One region of the Neobacillus sp. plas4 genome, then DNA from elsewhere that is predicted to be linked to it. Evidence: riboswitches for the same ligand, from Rfam matches in the RefSeq annotation. Region 1 holds a riboswitch; each other region holds the start of a gene.
What was found. Region 1 has a riboswitch for cobalamin ahead of AC2TFD_RS18875 (energy-coupling factor ABC transporter permease). Riboswitches for the same ligand answer to the same signal wherever they lie in the genome.

Region 2: another riboswitch for cobalamin. It lies ahead of AC2TFD_RS11520 (ABC transporter substrate-binding protein); the one in region 1 lies ahead of AC2TFD_RS18875 (energy-coupling factor ABC transporter permease).
Region 3: another riboswitch for cobalamin. It lies ahead of cobT (nicotinate-nucleotide--dimethylbenzimidazole phosphoribosyltransferase); the one in region 1 lies ahead of AC2TFD_RS18875 (energy-coupling factor ABC transporter permease).

Annotation. Positions count from the first base shown of each region.
Region 1 is NZ_CM170152.1:3,785,330-3,791,709, forward strand. Features, by position in the region: gene AC2TFD_RS18860 (energy-coupling factor ABC transporter ATP-binding protein) at 36-860, opposite strand; gene cbiQ (cobalt ECF transporter T component CbiQ) at 888-1,670, opposite strand; gene AC2TFD_RS18870 (energy-coupling factor ABC transporter substrate-binding protein) at 1,689-1,970, opposite strand; gene AC2TFD_RS18875 (energy-coupling factor ABC transporter permease) at 1,972-2,640, opposite strand; cobalamin riboswitch at 2,888-3,081, opposite strand; gene AC2TFD_RS18880 (ATP-binding cassette domain-containing protein) at 3,202-4,593, opposite strand; gene AC2TFD_RS18885 (FecCD family ABC transporter permease) at 4,590-5,612, opposite strand; gene AC2TFD_RS18890 (ABC transporter substrate-binding protein) at 5,623-6,380, opposite strand, start outside.
Region 2 is NZ_CM170152.1:2,314,660-2,323,144, reverse strand. Features, by position in the region: gene AC2TFD_RS11545 (bifunctional adenosylcobinamide kinase/adenosylcobinamide-phosphate guanylyltransferase) at 1-237, opposite strand, end outside; gene cobD (threonine-phosphate decarboxylase CobD) at 198-1,295, opposite strand; gene cbiB (adenosylcobinamide-phosphate synthase CbiB) at 1,252-2,235, opposite strand; gene AC2TFD_RS11530 (heme ABC transporter ATP-binding protein) at 2,232-3,698, opposite strand; gene AC2TFD_RS11525 (FecCD family ABC transporter permease) at 3,702-4,763, opposite strand; gene AC2TFD_RS11520 (ABC transporter substrate-binding protein) at 4,729-5,691, opposite strand; cobalamin riboswitch at 5,850-6,040, opposite strand; gene ribH (6,7-dimethyl-8-ribityllumazine synthase) at 6,113-6,580, opposite strand; gene ribB (3,4-dihydroxy-2-butanone-4-phosphate synthase) at 6,609-7,745, opposite strand; gene ribE (riboflavin synthase) at 7,793-8,452, opposite strand.
Region 3 is NZ_CM170152.1:2,662,389-2,670,873, forward strand. Features, by position in the region: partial or broken gene AC2TFD_RS13220 (winged helix-turn-helix transcriptional regulator) at 1-86, shown strand, start outside; gene AC2TFD_RS13225 (dipeptidase) at 189-1,550, shown strand; gene cobT (nicotinate-nucleotide--dimethylbenzimidazole phosphoribosyltransferase) at 1,755-2,804, opposite strand; cobalamin riboswitch at 2,900-3,076, opposite strand; gene AC2TFD_RS13235 (hypothetical protein) at 3,712-4,032, shown strand; gene AC2TFD_RS13240 (cold-shock protein) at 4,469-4,672, shown strand; gene AC2TFD_RS13245 (CarD family transcriptional regulator) at 4,941-5,417, shown strand; gene AC2TFD_RS13250 (hypothetical protein) at 6,083-6,334, shown strand; gene AC2TFD_RS13255 (hypothetical protein) at 6,500-6,664, shown strand; gene nagZ (beta-N-acetylhexosaminidase) at 6,751-8,485, shown strand, end outside.

The DNA.
Region 1 (6,380 bases):
TATAAAAGCTTTGTAGAGCAACTCCATTTACATAGTCATTCCATCATTTCAAACAGTTCTGCCTTCGATCTCGGATACTTTTTATTCGATAAATTCGTTCTTTGTAATCTTTCAAACACCTCCATGATCCAAGGTACTTGCAAATGGCTTTTTTCGAGAATTTCTCTTTTATTAAAAACCTCAACGGCTGTTCCTTGAGCTATCAAATGCCCATTGTTTAAGATGATGACCTCATCTGCCCACTCATAAGCTAAATCTACATTATGAGTAGACAATAAAATCGTCCGATTTCGGTGATTAATTTTATCCAAAATTTCCATTATTCTATTTGAATAGTAAGGATCGAGTCCAGCTGTTGGTTCATCTAACACGATTAATTCTGGATCAATAGCAAGAATTCCAGCGATTGCTACCCTTTTTTTCTGTCCGATACTTAAAAAGTGAGGAGGTTTATCTTTAAGCGATTCCGTTTCTGTTAATGTGATGACTTCCTTTACACGCCTCTCTATTTCTTCGGTGGGTAAATTTAAATTTTTTGGACCGTACTTAATATCATCATAAACACTAGATGAAAAAAGTTGGGTTTCAGAATTTTGGAATACAATACCGACTTGCTGCCTTAATTGCTGAATCTCTTTCCGTTTATAGGTCAACTTCTTTCCACTGTATAAAATGCTTCCACTTGTTGGCTTTAAAATACCGTTCATAAGCAGAAATAGTGTCGATTTCCCAGCGCCATTATTCCCTAATAAGGCTATATTTTTCCCTTTTTCAATTGAAAGATTTATTTTATTCAATGCCATCGTTCCATCTGCATATTGATAAGAAACTTGTTCAAACGTTATTATTTGTTCACTCACTCTGCATACGTCCTTTTCATTGATCTTTCATGATTTTGACATAACATATATCATGAAAAGTGTTACAAACGATATAAAAATAATGACAAAATGCCCACGATTATAGCCCATTGATAAATCCACATCATACAAATGTTCATCTCCACCACGACTATCAATTGCGATTTGAAGCTGTTTTGCTGAGAGCATCGATTTAACGAAAAGGCTGACAATAAGCTGTGCAACGCTGTAAATCCAGCTACTATAATTTTGATAGCCAAGCCTGCTAGATTGTGCAATATAAATTTCATTCATCTTTTCCAATAAAACAAAGATAAATCGATAGGTAATCCCCATTAATTCTACAAATACGGTTGGTAGTTTTACTTTTTTTAATACCCAGATAAATTGATTAAGAGGTGTTGATAAAACAAGAAAATATAAACAGCTCACACTTGCTAAAATCGTTGTGGCTAGTTCGTATGATTGTTGGATACTATAAGAACTTATATAGATTTGCCATAAACCTATTTCTACCAGCCAAAGCACCTCTAAATCTTCTTGATAAATAGGTGCAATGGAAAATAAAATGGCAACTAAGCTTGTCATTAAGAAAACAAAAGGGACGAATAGAAGTTTCAAATATGCTATAAACGGGATTTTCGCCTTGAATAACACCCCAATACTCATTACAGTAAAGGTAAAACAAGCCACGGAAATATTTTTTGAAATAATTGTAAAAAAGAGAAAGATCAGTGCAAAACTAACCTTCTCAACGGGATGAACATCTTTTAATCCGCTGGTATAAGCATAATCAACAATTTTTATCATAGCATTCAATTCATTCCACTATTGTTTGGGTGAAGAATACTTTTTTCTAGCTGTTCCATATCCAATGACATATCCGATGATGATGGCACCGAGAGCCGCTTGTAATGAGAATAGTAAACTTTCAATCTCTCCACTTGGTGGTTCCCATATAGCAGTAATCCATGGCTCATAGTCAGGTGCCACTTCGATAATCGCTTTCTCAGCTTGCCTGTCAGCTCCACCAAATTCAGCACCATTTAGAAAAATTAATGGAATAATTGCTAATAAAATTACAATTAAAAATAGTACTCCATTTTTCATGTTAGCTTGCCTCCTTAATTGATAGTAATTGCTTTAATTCTGCGATATTATATTTTTGAAGTAAATTCATCACAATAACCGTAAGTAAGCCTTCACTAATCGCTAAAGGAACTTGTGTAAAACCAAAGATACTAGCAAACTTTACAAATGAAGCCACAAAGCCACCCACCTCAGCAGGGAAAGCTAACGCTAATTGAACCGATGTCACTAAATATGTCCCTAAATCCCCTAACATTGCAGCTAAAAAGACTGCAACAGCTATAGATAAGTTCATTTTTCTTCCAAACTTAAATATTCCATAGGCGAGTAGAGGTCCGACGACTGCCATGGAAAAGGCATTCGCTCCTAACGTTGTAATTCCACCATGTGCTAACAATAGTGATTGAAATAAAAGAACTATTGTTCCTAAAACACTCATCGCCGTTGGGCCAAATAAAATAGTCCCTAATCCTACACCCGTTGGATGAGAACTACTACCTGTCACTGAAGGAATTTTCAACGCGGATAAAACGAATGCAAATGCACCAGATAGACCTAGCATTGATTTCAATTCAGGATTTTCTTTTAATTTTTTCGAAATCGATCGTATTCCAACGGCAACAAATGGAATGGTGATTCCCCACCAAAAAACAGCCCAGCCAATTGGTAGAAATCCTTCCATAATATGCATTGCATAGGCTGGACGATAAGAGTTCGCCCAAAAATAGCTTGTTAAACCTAACAGGACAACAAATGAAACCCATAATGATCTTTTTTTCACTTTAAACTTACCTCCGTCGTATAAAATAGTGACCAAACTAAAAAGAGCATTTAAACCTGGTGGGTTTAAATGCTCACAAAAAACAATGGTATGTTCTGCTTTTAAAAAAAAGCATACTTCCGTCTCCGTAAACACATCCCTATATCCCGTAGGTCACGTCGTGCTTTCTAAACAGGCAGGTCTCCTGACTTACCATCGATGCTCTTTGCGTCTTCCCGCTTTAAAATAAAGCAGTGACATTGTGCAATTAGCTCCGGATTACAGTGGCGGGTACCGTGTCGGACTTTCACCGAACTTCCCTATTAAGCTATACATTCTTAGATGCATAACGCCTGTTTAAAATATGTATTTGATTTTCTTTATATTACATTTCCAGACGGGTGCTGTCTACCATATTTGCTTGTAACCCCTAAGGAAATTTCCTTATTCTTTGTTTTGCAAATGAAAAAACGAGCTCACATATAGTTTGTTTTACAATGAAATTGATACCTTTTCTTCATACTTGCTAAATGCTTCCTTTACAGCATGATACACGATTTGGCCAATTCCTTCCCCAACAATCGTTCCTGAACCAGCGTGAGATAATTTTTCCCCTTGCTGTGTAAGAGCAAGAATCAGGGTATCGGTTGAAGAATGAGAGTCTACTAGATTGTATTCCTGTAATGCTTTTACTTTTGCTTCCGTGGCGGTCATATATCCATCCACTAAAGCACCATCCGTTAAATGTGCATCTATGAAAACCATGATGTTCGTCCCTCTTCCTGCCGTCACGATTGCCATCATATGAAAATTTTCTATTTCTTTAGTTACAATTACAGTATCCTCGAGTTCTGAAGCGGTCATGATTCCGGCCGCTTGTTCATGAGGAATGGAGTATTGTTCCATCAATTGCTCTAAATCGGGGTGTAGACCAAAATCATTCTCCGCCACATAAAAATGACAAAAATGTTTTAACCATTGTATACCAGCACCAATTGCCGTATTGGATAGTGTGCGTAAGGGCTGATTAAATTGAACATGAATATATTCTTCTGTTTGTTTTATTGTATAAAATTCTTCAAAGTTACATGACTGACTTGATGCGGCGTAGTTTGGTGTCATGAGAAGCTGCGGTTTCGGAACAGTTGGGTGTGATTGGGATTTCACTTTTACCTCGTAAACCGTATTTAATTGATCTTCTTTCCTTAATAGGTCTACATCTCCTACTTCCAAAAAACTTCCATTATGTAGTAAGGCAATACGATCTGCATAGAGTGAAGCAACATTCAAATCATGCAGGATAGCAAAAATGGTTAACCCCGTTGTTTGCTGCCGTTCTTTTAATAGATTTAACATGTGAAAGGTATGTTTTATATCTAGATGATTGGTAGGCTCATCTAAAAGTAAGATCTCAGGCTCCTGGGCTAAAGCTTTGGCCAATAGGACCCTCTGTTTTTCACCACCGCTAATCCGCCGAAATTGAGTATTGCGAAAGTCGCTAATTTGGGTTACTTCCATTACCTCCTCAATGACTTTCCGGTCTTCTTTCGAAAGCTGCTTAAAAATTCCCTTTTGATGTGGATAGCGGCCAAGACTAATGATTTCCTCAACCGTATAATCGAAGGATACTTGAACTTCCTGTGTTAAAACCGCCATTTTTCTGGCTTTCTCTAGTTTTGAGAGAGAAGAAATTTCTTTACCACAGATTGATACTTTCCCGCTAATCGTCGGTAACTGCCCTGTAATGAGTTTAAAAAGGGTTGTTTTCCCACTCCCATTCGGACCAAGAAGAGCAAAAAATTCTCCTTTTTCAATTTCTAAATTTATACCATTAATAACGGGGGAATTGAAGTATCCTCCTACCAAGTTTTGAACGTTGATCATCTTCTAATCCCCCTCCCAAGTCTTTCTCGAATCAATAAAAAGGCAAATACAGGTGCACCAATGAGGGCAGTGATAACGCCAATTGGCAGCTCTTTAGGAGCAATGATGGTTCTAGCCATTAAATCAGCTAATATGAGAAAAGCTCCGCCTATTATCAAGGAAAGCGGAAGGACATGTCGATGATTTGGGCCCGTAACTAGTCGTACTAGGTGTGGAATAACAAGTCCAACAAATCCAATTGACCCTGAAACAGCTACTGCTGCACCTGTTAATAACGACGCACCAATTAGAACGAATGTCTTTCCCTTTTTAACATCCACCCCAATATGATCTGCTGCTTCCTCACCTAGTGCCAGGGCATTTAATTCACGGTAGTGATAGAATAATATAAAAGAACCTATTAGCATAAATGGGAGAATAAGTTGAACATGACTCCACCCTCTCATTCCCACACTGCCATATAACCAGTAGATAATTTGTGTCATGGAGTCTCTATCACTTAATGAAATAATGAGAGAGACAATTGCACCAATAAAGGCACTTACAATGATTCCCGCCAATATGATCGTTTCAATCGCAAGACTTTTACTGCTTAAGTGAACGAGTCCAAATACAACGAGTAAAGAGATTAATCCAAATAAAATGGCGACAAACGGAAGCGTAAAACTGCCTAAACCAACAATCGTAAATTGAAAAAATAAAACCAATACGGCACCTAAAGAGGCACCAGATGATACTCCTATGGTATAGGGGTCTGCTAAAGGATTGCGTAATAGCCCTTGAAAAGCAGCACCCGCTAATGCCAGAGACGCACCTATACAAAAACCAAGAAGAACTCGTGGCAGTCGGATATTCCAAATGATCATTTCTTCATTTTTTGGTACCATCTCAAGCCAACCTATGTTAAACGTTTTTTCCAGAATTATATGTAAAATGACAGGGACTGGAACTGCGACACTACTATAAAATAAGCCAAGAAGGCTTGTACCAAGTAAAAGCCCTCCGCTAATCAAATACATCCAACCTATTTTATTTCTTAAATATTTCCGGATAGATAAATTCCGCAAGTGTCTCGACTCCTTCAATTAAACGAGGCCCGGGTCTTGTAACCGTATCACTATCTACGTCAAATACGTTTTTATTTTTTATAGCCGGCACTTCTGTCCATCCTTCACGACTTAGCACCCCTGCTGTTGGATTATCTACATAGTAGCCATAAGTGGTAATAATCACATCAGGGTTTAATTTTACTATTTCTTCTTCCGTCATCTTTACCCAGCCATCTTGATTTTCTGCGGCATTAGTGGCTTGAATGGTCTCAAGCATTTCATGCATAAAGGTATTTTGTCCTGTTGTAAAAATATCTGGAGCCGGTGAAACTTCAACCCAAACTTTCTTTTTATCTTTGATCGCTGCTGCTTTGTCTTTGATTGCTTGAAGACGCTCTTTCATATCTGTAACGATTTCATCTGCTTCCGTCTTACTTCCGGTTGCCGTACCAATCATTTCAATTTTGCTATATACGTCCTCAAAAGATACCGCACTTCCAACAACCACCACGTCAATACCAGCTTCCTCAAACTGTTTTAAGGTTTCTGGATGCGTTTTATAATGATAATCCGTAACAAGTGCAATGTCTGGAAGGAGTGTCAGAACCAGCTCTGAATTGATATCCTGTGCTCCAACCTTTTCTATTTTTTCTACCTCTGGGGGATAGTTATCATAATCGGATACTCCGATTATTTTATCGCCTAACCCAAGTGCAAACGCTATTTCAGTATTACTTG
Region 2 (8,485 bases), 1.5 Mb from region 1:
TATTTCCCCAATATGTGCAGGCTTCTCGATTGTTCTCCAATTTGACTCACCTATAGATCGATCCTGCTGATGCTTACCAATTCGTTCCCGCATTTCTTGGTCGGATGCAATACCGGTTGCAAGGTAATTTAAATTTCCGCCCTCTTTTAATGCCAGGTCAACCGCCATTTTTTCAGCAAAGCTGCTTTTCCCGCTTCTTACCCCTCCAGTAATGAAGATGAATGAAGGTGTCGCCATTCTTTTAACACCTCCATTAGCTTACTATTTTCTTCCTTGCTCTTTATCGCAAAGCGAAGCCAATTTCCATCCAACCCGGGAAAATTAAACGTATGGCGGGGAATGATTTCTTTTTGAATAAGAAATTCAAAAAGGTCCATCTGCCCCTCGAGATAAGGATCTCGTAGTAAATAAAAATTGACTTTGGAAGGCGTAAACTCAAAATGATATTGCTTATAAAACGACAGTAACCGCTCTCGTTCTTCCCTAATATAGCTTTGAGTCTTTTTAATAAATTCATTATTTACAATACATAGTTCACCAGCCAGTAAGGCAATGCTATTGATACTCCAATGCGGCTGTAGTGCACTAAGTTCAGTAACGATGTTCGAAGCTGCAGCCAAATAGCCCAGCCTTAGACCTGGAATTGCAAACATCTTTGTCAATGAGCGGATAATGATTAATTTAGAAAACCTATTTATGTAAGGGATAAAGGAGTCATAGTCTATTAAAAAATCATAGAAAGCCTCATCCAAAATTAAATAGCAATTTTGCTTTTCACATTCCTCCAGAATAGAAAGAATCGTTGATTTTGGATAGTGAATGCCCGTTGGATTATTCGGATTACACAAAAATAGGGCCTCCGCATTCAATAGGCTTGTTTGTAAATCATCTAGATTTAACTCGAAATTCGGCCCCTTTAATTGATGGTATTGAATTTCACACTGATTAGCACGACAAGCTGTTTCATATTCAGAAAATGCTGGTTCGATTACAACGATCTTTTTTCCTGAAAGATACCGTGCTACTAGTGAAATCAGCTCAGCGCCGCCATTTCCAATTAAAATTAAATCGACAGATATTTGTTCCTTTTCAGCTATCCTATCCTTAAGCCTAACTGCTAACGGGTCAGGATAAACCATAATTTCATTATAAAAATCGTTCCACTTCTCCTTTAAATCAGACGGTGGACCAATTGGATTGATATTGGCACTGAAATCGATAAACTGCTTGGGGAGTGTTCGCCCCATCGCCTTAAAAAGGTACTGTGGATTGGAGCCATGTGAAGGCAAATTCAAGTGTCATCCCACCTATCCATAAAAATAGAATAAATAATAAAACTGTCTTACCCATTACTCGATTAGCCAGAATAATATGATCGGCTTGAATGGAGTTTATTGCTTCCCCCATCCTGGCACGGTTCGAAACGATTCCTTTGTAATAATTGATACCGCCAAGTTGAATCCCCAATATTGCTGCAACAGCTGCTTCACCCCAGCCGCTGTTAGGGCTAGGATGTTTTTTTGCGTCACGAATAAGAATGGTCCACGCTCTTCGATACCTTATTTCCAAAGGCTTTGTACCAAGCAGCATAAGAATCCCTGTTATACGGCTTGGAATCCAATTCATCACGTCGTCCCATTTAGCAGAAGCCCAGCCAAATTCTTTAAATCTTTCATTTAAATAGCCTGCCATTGAATCACAGGTATTCGTTGCCCTATAAACCATTGCGAGCGGTGCCCCGCCTATAAGAGCCCAAAATAACGGTGCCGTCACCCCATCACTTGTATTTTCAGCAACCGTCTCAATAGCTCCACGAGCAATTTCACCTTCATCAAGACCTTCGGTGTCCCGGCCGACGATATAGGATAATTTTATTCTTGCTGAGGGCAAGTCTCCTCTGCCTAATGGTTCATACACCTCAAGAGCTGCTTGTTTCAAACTTTTCTGAGCAATGGTGGTCGCAATGATGATACCTTCCACCGCTATACCCACAACTGGATGAATCTTATAACTGATTACAACTACTATTAATACTGTAGAAAATGCAATCAATAAAACAAAAAGGAGCATTGCAACCCCTTTTAACTTTTTATTCTTTCCTGTGTTTAATCGTTTTTCAAAAAACGCAATCATCGACCCTATCCATCTTACAGGATGCGGCCAATTGGGTGGGTCTCCTACAAATATGTCAATAAAATAGGCTAAAGTTATGGCTATTAAATGATAGACGATCATACTTGTTTCCTTTTTTGAGATTTTAGAATGGCCTCTGACGTGCATTCGTATACGGCTTTTCCAATCATTTTTCCTAATGGTGTAATGGTACCAGCATACTCCAACCTTTCTCCAGCCTGTGTTGCGGCAATTAAAATACTATCCGTTGAAGTACCACTAGCAATGGTGCCTGTCACCCGGTCCATTACTTCTAAATCGTGAAGCGCCTTTGTTTTTGCTTCTGTAGCGGTCATAATACTTTGAATAAATGCCTCTTCTGTTAATTCACCGTTAATGAATATCCATGTATTAATGGTGCCAGGCACACTCCTGTAGGAATGTTGATCACTTTTTGAGGCATCCACAGCGTTTCCTACTCCTGCCGTGATGACTACGAATAATGAAAATCCGTCCTGTTCAAAAAATTTGTAGATTACATCATCAAGGATCACTGCCGTCATCATTCCTACGGTTTCAGATGGTTCAAACCCATTTGATTTTAGAAAGTCGGCCATTTCTTGGCGATGATCGCTGCAATTGTAGTCCTTATCAACATGTCGATTAACAAATGTATGATGCCAGCCAGTTCCTGAACCAATCACTCCCGATGACATGGTCCGTAACGGAACAGTGGCCTTTAGCTGGATAAGCTCATGGGATTTTTCCAGCATTTCTTCATTTATTTGAACACTTTCCATTTCCGTTTTGTACGCAGGCAATAACATTAATTGTGGTGCAGCTACTTTAGGATGTGGTTGCTTCTGAATTTCTGTATGATATACCTCGCGTATTCTTTCTTCCCTTAGAACCTCGTTCGGGATATGATTGATATGGATGTTTCCGTTTTCGAGCAATAGGATTCTGTCACAATATAAGCCTGCGAGATTTAAATCATGAAAGATAGATAGGACTGTCAAACCACTTTCTGTGGTCCAATATTTGAGTAAATCTAGCAATTCCTTTTGATAAGACAAATCCAAATGATTTGTAGGTTCATCCAGCAATAAAATTTTAGGTTCTTGTGCAAGCGCCTGAGCCAGAAAAACCCGTTGTTTTTCTCCCCCAGATAATTGCTGAATATTTTTATTTTGAAAAGCTGATATCCCTGTCTGCTTCATCACTTTTTGAACGACTTCCTCGTCTGAATCTTCCCATGTTTGAAACCAGCCCTTTTGGTGTGCGTATCGACCAAGAGAAACCGTTTCTTTTACTGTATATGAGAATGATTGCGACGAATGCTGAGATAAAACCGCAACAATTTGTGCCAGCTGTTTGGTACTATAATCCTGTATCTTTTTTTCCATAATATAAATGTTACCTTTGGTAATTGGCAGGATACCGCTGATCATTTTTAAAAGAGTGGTCTTTCCGCTTCCATTCGGCCCCACTATCCCAAATAACTCTCCTGCTTGGACTTCAAAGGAAATTTCCTTCACTACTGCTTCATTCGAATATCCACCAGAAACCTGTTGAACGTTTAGCATGCTTTATTCACTTCTTTCCTTCCTTCTTCTTTGCAAAAGGATTAATGCAAAAACTGGAGTACCAACTAATGCAGTAATGACCCCAATTGGTAACTCGACAGGAGAGATAATCGTTCTCGAAATGAGATCTGCCAAGATTAAAAATCCACTGCCTGTTATAATCGATAAAGGGAGTAAATGCCTATGATCCGGTCCCCATAATAATCTCGATAAATGCGGAATTACCAGGCCAACAAAACCAATTGTGCCTGAAACCGCAACAGCAGCTCCTGTTAAAATGGATCCCGCAGTCAAGATCATCAGTTTTCTTTTTTGAACATTTACACCTAAATGCTGTGCACGTTCTTCCCCAAAGGACATCGCATTTAATTCCTTAACATTAAAAATAAGTATCGCCGATCCTAAAATAAAAAATGGCAAAATAATCTTTATGTATTCCCAGCCTCTCATGGAGACACTTCCCAAAAGCCAGCCAATAATTTGTCTTAACTCATCACCTGTTAATGCAATCATGAGCGAAATGATTGCACCAAGAAAAGAACTAAATATAATGCCTGTTAAAATAATGGTTTCAACCCTCATGGAACGTTCAATTTTTCGGGCAAAAGCAAGTACAAAAAAAATGGTAAGAAATGAAAATAGAATACTTAATAATGGCAGTGTAAATGAACCCGCAAATGGAATGGAAAGTTGAAAAAACAAAGTCAACACAGCTCCGACCGAGGCTCCAGAAGATACTCCTAACGTATAGGGATCTGCTAATGGATTCCTTAGTAGACCTTGAAAAGCTGCTCCTGCAATTGCTAGAGATGCCCCTACGATTCCAGCTAGTATAACCCGTGGTAAACGAATATTCCAGACGATACTTGAGAACATAGGATCGATTTGATCAAGTGAAATAATTCCAACTAATTTTGCGGCAATAATTTGAAGAATAGTAAAGATAGGAACCGAAACGGTTCCTATTGATATTCCTAATAATAATGAAAGAACGAGGAAGCTTCCTGCTGCCAGATAAGCTATGAACTTATTATTTAAAAACTTCTGGATAGACAGCTTTTGCAAGTTCCTCTACTCCTTCTACAATCCTTGGACCTGAACGTGTTACGCGATCAGAATCGACATCAATAACTTGCTTGTTTTTAATCGCATTCACATTTTCCCATCCTGCTCTCTCTAAGACAGTTTCCACAGCTTTATCATCATAAAATCCGTAAGTAGTAATGATTACATCTGGGTTCCGTGTAATCATCGCTTCTTCATCTATTTTAATCCAGCCTTCTTGATCGTTTGCAATATTCTCGGCATTGATTAGACCGATCATGTCATCCATAAAAGTGTTTTTCCCTGTAGTAAAAAGATCCGGTGCAGGTGAAACCTCAACTAGTACCTTTTTCTTTTCTGTTATTTTTGCAGCTTTGTCTTTTATTTCAGCCAATTTAGCTTGCATATCTTTTATTAGGCTGTCCGCTTCTTTTGTTGCACCAGTAGCTTTCCCTATCATGGCAATGGAATCATAAACTCCATCAAAAGTTTGTGCATCATTCACAACTAAGACAGTTATTCCAGAATCTCTTAACTGTTGAAGTCCTTCTGTTATGTTATGGGCAGTTGACGCGTGGGCTAACACTAAATTGGGCTGTAATGAAATAATCTTTTCAATATTTACAGTCAGGTCGCCAATTTTCTCTTTGGCCGTAACTTCTTCAGGATAATTATCAAAATTGGAGACTCCAACAATTTCTTCTCCAAGTCCTATGGCAAAAGCAATCTCTGTATTACTTGGGATTAATGATACAATTTTATCCGGCTTTTGATTAATGGTTACTTCATCATCTAATGCGTCTTTTATAGTAACCGGAAAAGCAGTTTCCGCAGTTTTACTAGTATTCCCAATGTTCTGTTCTTTCACCTGTTCTTTTTGTTCCCCACAGGCTGCTAATACTCCTATTGTTAACATTAGCAGAAAAAGAAGTGTAGATAATTTTTTCATTGTGTTTCCTCCTATGTAGTAATCTCATCATATGAAATATGCAGCCAAAAATTTATAAAAAAACATCTCTACGGCAGCGTAGAGATGTTGGTTTGAATAGATCCATACAAAATGTAAAATGATTCTAGTCGTCCACACCCCTATCCTCGTAGGTGTCTTTGGCGCACAAGAATTAGGCAGGTTTCCTGGCTCATGGTCATTGCTTCCTGCGTCTTCCCATCATCTGACAGTGACAATTTGCAGGTTGCTCCCATTTACAGTGGCGGGACCGCGTTGGCTTTTAACCAAACTTCCCTTTTAAGCTAAAAATTCTTGATAGAATTTCAGCACCTATTCAATAATATTTTATTATGATAAACCAATTATATAGGAAAGCGGAATAAATGGAATCTTTTTATTACAAAATTCTTCATAAAATTTATTATTCAAAGCTTCTGCATAAGTTTGCCATTTCAATGGCTCCAGTTGCAGAATCCCAGCCTTTATTCCCCGCTTTCGTTCCAGCACGCTCAATAGCCTGCTCGATGGAATCCGTTGTTAAAACACCAAAAACAACAGGAATACCGCTGCTTAGGGTAATTTTAGAAACACCCTTGGCCACTTCACTGCAAACAAAATCAAAATGTGGTGTGGAACCACGAATTACCGTCCCTAATGTAATAACCGCGTCATATTTTTTGCTATTAGCCATTTTTTGAGCAATTAATGGAATTTCAAATGCACCTGGCACCCAAGCGATGTCCACGTCTGTTTCGCTTACCCCATGTCTTTTTAGAGCATCCTGTGCACCGCTAAGTAATTTACTCGTAATAAACTCATTAAAACGCCCAACTACGATTCCTATCTTTAAACCAGAACCTACTAAATTACCTTCATAAATATTTTTCATTTTTTTTACCTCCGATTATTCTTGTAGTTTATTTTAGATTAACATTTTCCTTTTGTATTTCCATTTGCAAAGGAACAGTTTCTACCACTTCAAGATCGTATCCCATTATTCCTTTTATTTTCTTTGGATTATTGGTTAATAATTTCATTTTTCTAACCCCTAAATCCCTTAATATCTGAGCGCCAATACCAAATTCACGTAAAACATCTTCATTTCCATTGCCTAGGGCAGCATCCTGACTCTCTTCTTGGAGCTTGTATGTCCGCAATTTATTTACTAAGCCGCTATCCTGACGCATATAAAGAAGGACTCCATTGCCTTCTTGTTCAATTTGGCTTAAGGCAGCATGTAACTCTGATTGGCAATTACAGCGGAATGAACCAAAAACATCCCCAGTTAAACATTCTGAATGAACGCGTATTAGAATAGGGGCATCAGGATTTAATTCTCCCTTTACTAAAGCAAGATGTTCTTTTCCATCGATCACATTTGAATAACCAACAGCCTTAAAATCACCAAATTCTGTTGGTAAATTTATTTCAATTTCGCGGTTGACCAGCTGTTCTTTATTATTGCGATATTCAATCAAGTCTTTAATGGTAATCATTTTAACTTTTAGATCATCGGCAATTTTTCTTAATTGAGGAACACGAGCCATGGTTCCATCTTCATTCATAATTTCACAGATGACTCCCGCAGGCTGAGATCCGCATAATTTGGCCAAATCCACTGCAGCCTCAGTGTGTCCTGTTCTTCTCAAGACTCCACCTTTTTTCGCAATTAACGGGAAAATATGACCAGGTCTCATAAAGTCTGAGGGCTTTGCCTCTGCGTCAAGCATGCGTAAAATGGTAGTAGAACGCTCAAAGGCTGATATTCCCGTAGTCGATGATTTATGGTCAATACTAACGGTAAAGGCAGTACCATGTGCATCTGTATTGTTTGAAACCATAGGAAATAATTCTAATTTCCGTGCTAACTCCTCATCAACAGGTACACAGATTAAGCCTCGGCCGTGTGTTGCCATTAAATTAATTACTGCTGGAGTAGTTTTTTCAGCCAAGGAGATAAAATCACCTTCGTTTTCTCTGTCCTCGTCATCACAAACGATGATGACCTTGCCGTTTTTTAAATCCTCTAACGCATCTTCTATAAGATCAAACAAGTCTTTCTCCCCTTTCAATTTAAAAATATGAGCTGTTGACTATGTATTTAAAAAAATCCATGTTCTTCCAGGAATTGCGCACTAATACCTGAGGGACTCTTTTTGTTCACGTTACCAGAACCTGCCGATAAGAAATGACCTACATACTTGCCAATCATATCGCATTCTAAATTGACAATATCACCGGAATCTTTTAGACCGATAATACTTTCTGATAAGGTGTGGGGAATAAGGGATAAAGTAAAGGTATCATCACTTACTCCAAATACAGTCAGGCTTGTACCATCTACAGTAATGGACCCCCTAACGATAATATACCTGAGTATGTCAGACGGGGCTTCAATTTCATAATAAATGGCATTTTCGAGTTGCTTTTTACTCTTGATCACTCCAGTTCCATCAATATGACCAGAAACAAAGTGACCTCCAAACCTTCCCCCAGCTGCCATTGCCCGTTCAAGATTCACTTTGGATCCCCGCTTTAGTGCGTTTAAGCTGGATGCTTTTACCGTTTCAGGCATAACATCTACAGTAAACTGCTTGTTAGAGAAGCTAGTGACCGTTAAACACACGCCATTAACAGCTATGCTGTCACCAAGGTGGACATCTTCTAATATTTTTTTTGCCTCAATTGTTAGTACAAAAGATGTTCCTGTTCGTTGGATATTGGCTACCATTCCTAATTCTTCAATAATACCGGTAAACATAGTTTTTACCTCCCTTCCTAATATTTGCAATGA
Region 3 (8,485 bases), 1.1 Mb from region 1:
ATGGAAGAAAACTTTTACCGATTTTAGAGGCTATGTACGACTGTGGCAAAGATTACATTCTATTTTGTAGTGCCAGGCACTTTTAATATGCTCAAATAAACTCTCTCCCTTTTTTAGAGCAGATTTTCTATTTTCTTCCTAGTTTTTGTGTACAATAGAATGGAAAATAAAAAAGAATAGGTGAGATCATGAGTCAATTATCCGAATTTGTATCCAAGCATCATCATCAAAATGTTGAGGAATTAAAAGAATTACTTCGTATTCCAAGCATAAGTTCCTTATCTGAGCATAAAGAGGACATCCAAAAAGCAGCTTCCTGGATTGCCAATAAGTTAGAAAACATTGGAATGGAACACGTTGAAATCGTACAAACAAAAGGTCATCCAATTATTTATGGTGACTGGCTCCATCAGGAAAATGCGCCCACTGTATTAGTTTACGGTCATTATGACGTACAGCCCGTTGACCCAATTCACTTATGGGAAACCCCTCCGTTTGAACCAAACATCCGAGATGAAAAAATCTTCGCGAGAGGAGCAACAGACGACAAAGGGCAGACGTTCTTACATATTAAAGCAGTTGAGACTCTCCTAAAAGTAGAAGGTAAATTACCGGTCAACCTTAAATTTTGTATCGAAGGAGAAGAAGAAATCGGAAGTCCAAATCTTCCACAGTATTTATCCGACAATAAAGAAAAATTAGCCTGTGATGTCGTGGTCATATCCGATTCTGATATGTGGGATAGAGGCGTTCCTGCAATTACATATTCTTTAAGAGGTCTGGCTGCTCTCGAGGTTTCTCTTAAAACGGCAAATACGGATTTGCATTCAGGCATGTTCGGCGGAGGAGTTCAGAACGCTAACCATTTATTAGTGAAGCTGCTTTCAACTCTTCATGATGAAAATGGAAAGGTAAATGTGGATCAGTTCTATGATGATGTTATAGAATTGACAGAATTTGAGAAGGAACAAATTAAAGCACTGGGCTTTGATGAAGAAAAGCTAAAAAAACAATTAGGTTTAGCAGAATTAACTGGTGGGGAAAATAATTACCCATATCCAGAGAAAGTTAGTTCGCGGCCAACATTAGAATTAAACGGCATATGGGGTGGATTTCAGGGGGAAGGTACAAAAACCGTCATTCCGAACGAGGCACATGCCAAAATCACCTGCCGTCTAGTCAATAATCAAAATCCAGAAAAGATCCAGGGCTTAATCAAAAAGCATTTGGAAGAACACGCACCAAAAGGCTGCACAGTAAAAGTGACACTTCAAGATACAGGAAATCCATTCTTAACCCCAATCGATGATCCGATGATTCAAAAAGCTGCTGAGGCCTATGAAAAGGTTTATGGGAAAACACCTGTTTATAAAAGAGAAGGGGGTTCGATTCCGATTGTATCGGATTTCAACCATACCCTAAATTCTCCAGTTATCTTAATGGGATTCGGCTTGCCAGATGAAAATCTCCATGCACCGAATGAACATTTTAACTTAGAAAACTTTGATAAAGGGATTTTAACGATTTGTTCCTTTTTAGATTTAATCTGAATAGATAGGCAAGGGAGGGATCGCATAACATCCCTCTTTTTTGCCGATAAAAGTGCCAGTCTCCTTCCAAATTTTTGGTTGGTACTGGAACTTTTTTCTCTGGGAGGAGCGGGTAAAAGGACCAACTTATAAATAAATTTAACAATAACTTGAAGGGATGGAGGACAGATCCCACTGTCCCAGTTACTTCTAAATCCTACACTATTATATTTCCATTCCTACGTCCACAAAGGTTGGCATATTTTTCATCATAGAGCAGGCTGCTTCTATAATAGGGAAAGCCAAAGCAGCACCGGAACCTTCTCCTAAGCACATATCCATGTGTAACATTGGTTCGATTCCTAGCAGATCACTCGCTATTTTTCCACCTGGTTCTAGAGAGGCATGGGAGGTGATGAAATATTCCTTCGCTTTCGGTTCAATCCTTGCAGCAATTAAAGCAGATATGGTTGAAATATAGCCATCGATTACAACTGGAATTCTATTAGCTGCAGCCGCAAGCATAACACCTGCCATTCCACCTATTTCTAGTCCACCAATTTTGGCTAAAACATCGATTCCATCCTTACAATCTGGCTTGTTGATCTCAATCGCTTTCCTAATTACAGCTGCTTTATGTTCGATTCCTCCTGTACCTAACCCAGCCCCTCTTCCAGTAATCTCTATAGGATCACAATTTTTTAAAACGGACAAGATCGCTGTACTAGGAGTTGTGTTGCAAATCCCCATCTCACCTGTACCAAGTAAATTGACTCCTTTTTTTATTTCTTCATGAGCAATTTCTATCCCAACCTCTATGGATTTTATCGCTTCCTCCCTCGTCATAGCAGGACCCTTTGCCATATTGTCTGTACCATTCTTTATTTTTTTAATAATGACACCTGCGTCACTTGGGATCTCTCCCTTTATTCCAACATCTACTGCAACAATCTTAGCTCCAGTAACTTTCCCTATCACACATACTCCCGTTAATCCTTTTGCAAAATTCAACGTTTGTGCAAAAGTTACCTCCTGTGGATTACTTGTTACCCCTTCTTCATAAACTCCATGATCGCCCGCCATCACAATAACCGCTTTCTGATCAATCTCAGGATAGAGCTTTCCTGTAATCCCCGCTAATTGTATAGCAAGGGATTCTAACTTTCCCAAGCTTTTAGGAGGCTTAATAAGACTGTCCACTCTGGCCCTTGCTTTTACTACCATTTCTTGATCCAATCCCTCAATTTTTTCAATCGTTTGTTGTAATAATTTCATTTTTTCTTCTCCTTTCTTTTTAAGACCCTATTCAACAAAAAAAGTCTGTAGTTTATTTGATTAACAAATAAACTACAGACTTTTCCATTATCTATAAGAGTCAAAGCAGATAGGCAGGTCTCCTGGCTTAGGATCGTCACTTCATCAGGCCTTCCCAGAGATAACTCCAGTGGCATTTCTAATGAAACTCCCCATTACAGTGGTGGGACCGCTGAAGATTCTCACTCCATTCCCTATTCTCCCCAAAGGGCACCTACTACTTATATGTATTTTTCACTTAAACTTAAAATAGCAAAGACCTCTCCTTAAGTCAATTGGAAGAGGAAGGTTTCTTAAAGAGGATGACAGTTTGTTAGAGGAACTGTCCGTAACGTTAACCAATTTCCAATCGGATGAGGTGGTAAAGGAAGCTATCTTAGGAAGGATAATACCATTATTTATGCTGCTTAAATCGTTGAAAACATTAAATCAGACTTTGCGGTCCAAGTTCTAAGAGAAGCCTACCGTTCTGCAAAAGAACTGGATCATCAAGATATTATAATTGAAGCACTTTGTCACCAGCTTTCGGAAGAAGCTCTTCCTGAAATTAACGAACACATGAAGCTAGAAGGTTTGTGAACTGATAATCATACAGAATATATTTTGTCAGAATCCGAATCTGAAATAATGGAATAATCCTTGTATTTTTTAAACATAGAAAAATCAGATGTGGTAAAAATACAACTATTGATATTATCATGAGATACAGGACATTGAAGTGAAAGGGGGAGAAGTATTCGTATAATTCCTCTAACACCTAAAACCGACCTTTCTCTTTTCAAACAAACGGTAGAAGTATTGATTGAGTAGTTGATTAACGAAGTAGAGGATAAAGCATTGTATCTAGTTAAGGTGGAGGCGATAAGACATGAAAACATTTGATTTAAAATCAGGAACAGTTGTAATGGTAGATGAAAATCAAATTGTTATTGAAAGATCCGGTGGGAAAAGTGCCATGAAAGGGCTGTTTGCGGGAAGAGCTATGGGCCAAATGACCATTAAAATATCAGCTGTAACAGGCTTGATTTACTTTGCCGATTATATGGTGATTTGTGCTTCAGGACTGCCAACTCCAAACGATTTTAAACTAACAAGCGTAGCAGAAATAAAACAATATCCGAATTGTATTGTGGCAAAAGAAAAAGAACTAGAAGAGCTTTACCAATACCTTAGTGGATTTATTAAATAAATGGCGGTCTCTGCTTTTTGAATTGTACTGCGAAGCAAGTTTAATTCGTTTTTAAAATTATAATAGATCCTATATGAACGGTGGTCAGGTTGATGCATAATGGCAGCATTTTTATTATAAAAGAAGATAACACGTTATTGAAAATGGAAGAAACTTCTTATGATTCTAAGGAGATTCTTTAGTAACTATTAGATTGTAAGCATGCACACAGAATATGGAGTGAATCCTGATACAAAATATACGGCAATGATTTTCAAAAAGAAATAGTGAGCTCAATGAATTTTTTCTGTATCTTTACATTTCTTACAAAAAATGTTATGTTTAAAAAGAATTATTTTTGTTCGGTGTAAAGGATTTGTTACTTTTCATCTTGTTGATCACTGGGAGCAGGGATAGTATTACATTGTGTGTGTTTACACACTAGGAGGCAATACAAATGGAAAAAGGTAATGTTAAATGGTTTAATGGCGAAAAAGGCTTCGGATTCATCGAACGTGAAGGTGGAGACGATGTATTCGTTCATTTCTCAGCGATTCAAGGCGAAGGTTACAAAACTTTAGAAGAAGGTCAAGCAGTGACTTTTGATGTGGAGCAAGGCCAACGTGGACCTCAAGCTTCAAACGTACGTAAAGCTGCATAATTTTACAAAGCAGGGATGGCAGGCTCTTTTATGGGAGTCTGCTTTTCTTTTTCTGTGAAACAAAGAACCCCCACTTGTAAAGGAGTAGGGAACATGAAAACAGTAAAGCGGGAAAATCAACCTTCCCTTTATTGGTAATCCGACACGATTCCTATTGTTTTTTCTGATTTCTAAAGAAAAAGTAGTTGACACTTAAAATAAATTTATGATAAAATTGAAAATTTGATAAAAAATAATATATATGTTAAGGTAAAGAATGTTACCATATATGGAGGTGGATTATTTGTTTCAAATTGGCGATAACATTGTTTATCCAATGCACGGAGTAGGTATAATTAAAGCCATAGAAGAAAAGGAAATTTCAGGGGAAAAACAACAGTATTATGTCATAAAAATGTTAATCGGTAATATGCAAGTCATGATTCCTACGGGTAAAATATTGAGTTCAAATATACGCCCTGTTACTGATATAATTGCATTAAAACACATCATAAACATTTTTCATCATGGAGAATCAGATAGATTACTGCCGTGGAAACAAAGGTATAAAGTGAACACGGACAAAATAAAAACGGGTAAAATACAAGAATGTACTGAAGTTGTACGTGATTTAATTCGTATGAAGAAAGAAAAAGCACTTAATTCAAGCGAAAAAAAAATGCTAGATAACGCGCGTGAATTTTTGATTAGTGAACTGGGATTAATTAAAGGGATTACTGAAAATCAAATAAAAAGTTTCTGTTAAGGTTAATTTAGATAATGTATTACATCTCTCGAAAATATCCTGAATTATTATTAAAAGTAAATCATTTCAAAGACATTCAACTTCTCCAACTCACTTTAGATCATTAACCTCTTTTGTTATTTCTACAATCTAATCCATTATTATTATTATTTAAATTTCTTTTACCAAACGTTTGAAGTTTCATCAAATAACTCGATAAAATAGTCACTTGATTTTAGCAATCCTGATTCACACTGGCACGGACAAGGAGCCGTAAGGATGAAAGAGAGGTAGGGCTTTCATTGTTTTAGGTATACAATATATTATTTAAGTCATTATTTCTAGAAGAAAAAACAATCTGAGACAGTGAATAGTAATTGTTTATTTCTTTACGTAAAAGAGAAAAAACGAATTGGTAACACCATATGGTCAACTACAAAAATGTTTCCAGACATGGAAACTATTTTTTATTTTATTTAAATAACAATAGTAAAGATTACTGGTGATGGCTTTAAATCATTTGATGAAGGCCAACGCGTACAATTTGATATTCTTAAGGTACCTTATGCGAAAGAGTTGAAAAGAAATTTAAGAGTGTCAGTGACCTTTTTTTGAAAATTTCCAAAATGTGCCACCAGAACCGTCCCCATGGTTAAAATTTAAACTACTTTTCGTGTACCTTGAAATTGGGACAGAAGAGTAGTTTTTTTTATATAGGAAGTCCTGGAAATGTATCTGCAGCTAATATTATAGAAAAAGGGAAAGAAGTAGAGATTAAAGATCAGGCAACGAAAATGTTTATATATGGGACATTAGAAACATGGGTGGTAATGCATGCAACGGAAATTTATCAGAAAGAATATAATGCGAAATCAGTTTTACGAGAAGGACCTGAGACTAAAAATATTGAAGCGTCTCTACTTTTTCATCATCAATAACACTTTTTCATAAGGCAATGTAATCCTAATTAGATGGGTATATCCTATTCCATCTGAAGGTTCCTTTGATACCTTCTTCATATGTTGTATCCAAGTATTGAATCCTTAAAAGAAAACTTTTAATATAAAAAGTTTTTCGATATAGAGGATGAATAACACAACGAAATGGAGGAAAGTAACAATCGAACAATGGAGCAAATTATTAAACGGTCATTGGAAGCATTTAATTTAGACATTCCAGGAACAGCCTATTTTGATCCCCAACTAAGCAATCTAGACTGGCTTATCATCCAGTCATCCTATACAATCATTGGAAGGATTAGTATGTGATGTTTGATATCATAGTAGGTGGTATCATTTTTGGAATAACAGGGTTTTTACGGTGTAATGATACAGGTAGAAAGGGGAATTGGAAAATGAAAAGAAAAAGGGCTTCTCGAAATAAGCTACGTATTTTTACGATTCTACTTTTAATGTTTGCCTTAATCATTGGAGTTTATTATGCAATCAAAGAAAATAATCGTGAACAGACACCAGTTAAAGAAAGCCCAAATATAACTAAGCCATCTGATAATACAGTGGATTCAAAGAATGATCAGAATTCAAAAATTGAGAAATTAGTAGAAGAAACATTTACCTTATCTAAGGTAGGTAAGGTTCCGAACATTCCCTTTGTTTCCGGTAAAACAGAATGGAAGGAAGTAAACAAAGAGTGGGGAAAATCAGACCATATTTCGGAAACTGCTAAAGGCAGGTATGAGGAATACGAAAGTCATCATTCTACAATCGGCTTTGTGGATCAGACTGTAAATGATATACGATCTTATGATTCTGAATTACAAAATATTTCTTTAAATAATATTAAGAAAACTGGTGGAGAACCCGATGATATTCGATACTATAAAGATTCAACGCATGACCAAATGATCCTTGTTTATCAGGGAACCACTTCTACTGATTTATTATGGGTTTTACCAGTAAAAACTGAACAGGAGCAAAATCCTAAAGTTGACCATATTTCACTCTATACAAAGCTTGAAAAAATACCGAATCAACAAGAAAATCAATCCATTAAAGAAATAATTTCTAAAATGAACTTAGAAGATAAAATAGGGCAGATGATTGTTGCGGGGATTTCCGGGACCACTATGGATACAAATGCAAAAAAATTACTAAGCCAATTCCATGTCGGAGGAATTATTTTTTACAAAAATAATTTTGAAACCCCTGAACAAACCGTTCAACTTGTGAATCAGCTGAAGGCTGGAAATAGTTCGAATCTACCGCTTTTTTTAGGCGTTGACCAAGAAGGAGGAAGCGTAACAAGGTTGCCAGGAGGTCTTGTTAACTTTCCTACAAATAATCAGATTGGAAAGGTAAAAGATCCTGAGTTTTCATATAAAGTCGGAACACTATTAGGTCGTGAATTAAAAGATTTTGGATTAAATCTCGATTTTGCACCTGTTCTTGATATTAACAGCAATCCTGGTAACCCTGTTATCGGGGATCGATCATTTGGGAACAATTCGGAAGTAGTAAGTACACTTGGCATACAAACGATGAAAGGGATTCAGTCGCAAAATGTCATCCCTACAATCAAGCATTTTCCTGGACATGGAGATACATCGGTTGATTCCCATTTGGAACTCCCAATTGTTAATAAAAGCCTTAAGGAACTTAAAGAACTAGAGTTAATTCCGTTTGAACATGCGATTAATGATGGAGCAGATGTTGTGATGGTCGCACATATCTTATTGCCTGAATTGGATAAAATCAATCCAGCGTCCATGTCAAAAGCTGTCATGACGGATCTTCTTAGAAATCAACTTAGTTTCACGGGAGTAATCATAACCGACGATATGACAATGGGAGCCATTATAGAACATTTTGATATTGGTAAAGCAGCAGTTGAATCCGTAAAGGCGGGAAGCGATATTATTTTAGTAGGACATGACTATAATAATATTGTTAAGATTACCTCCTCTTTAAAGACTGCTGTTGAAAATGGGGAAATTTCCGATCAAAGATTAAATGAAAGTATAGAAAGAATTATTAAACTAAAAAGGAAATATAGCATTAACGATACGGAAGTAGAAAATCCTAACATAAATAAAATAAATCACTCAATCAATAGTCTTCTGAATACTTATT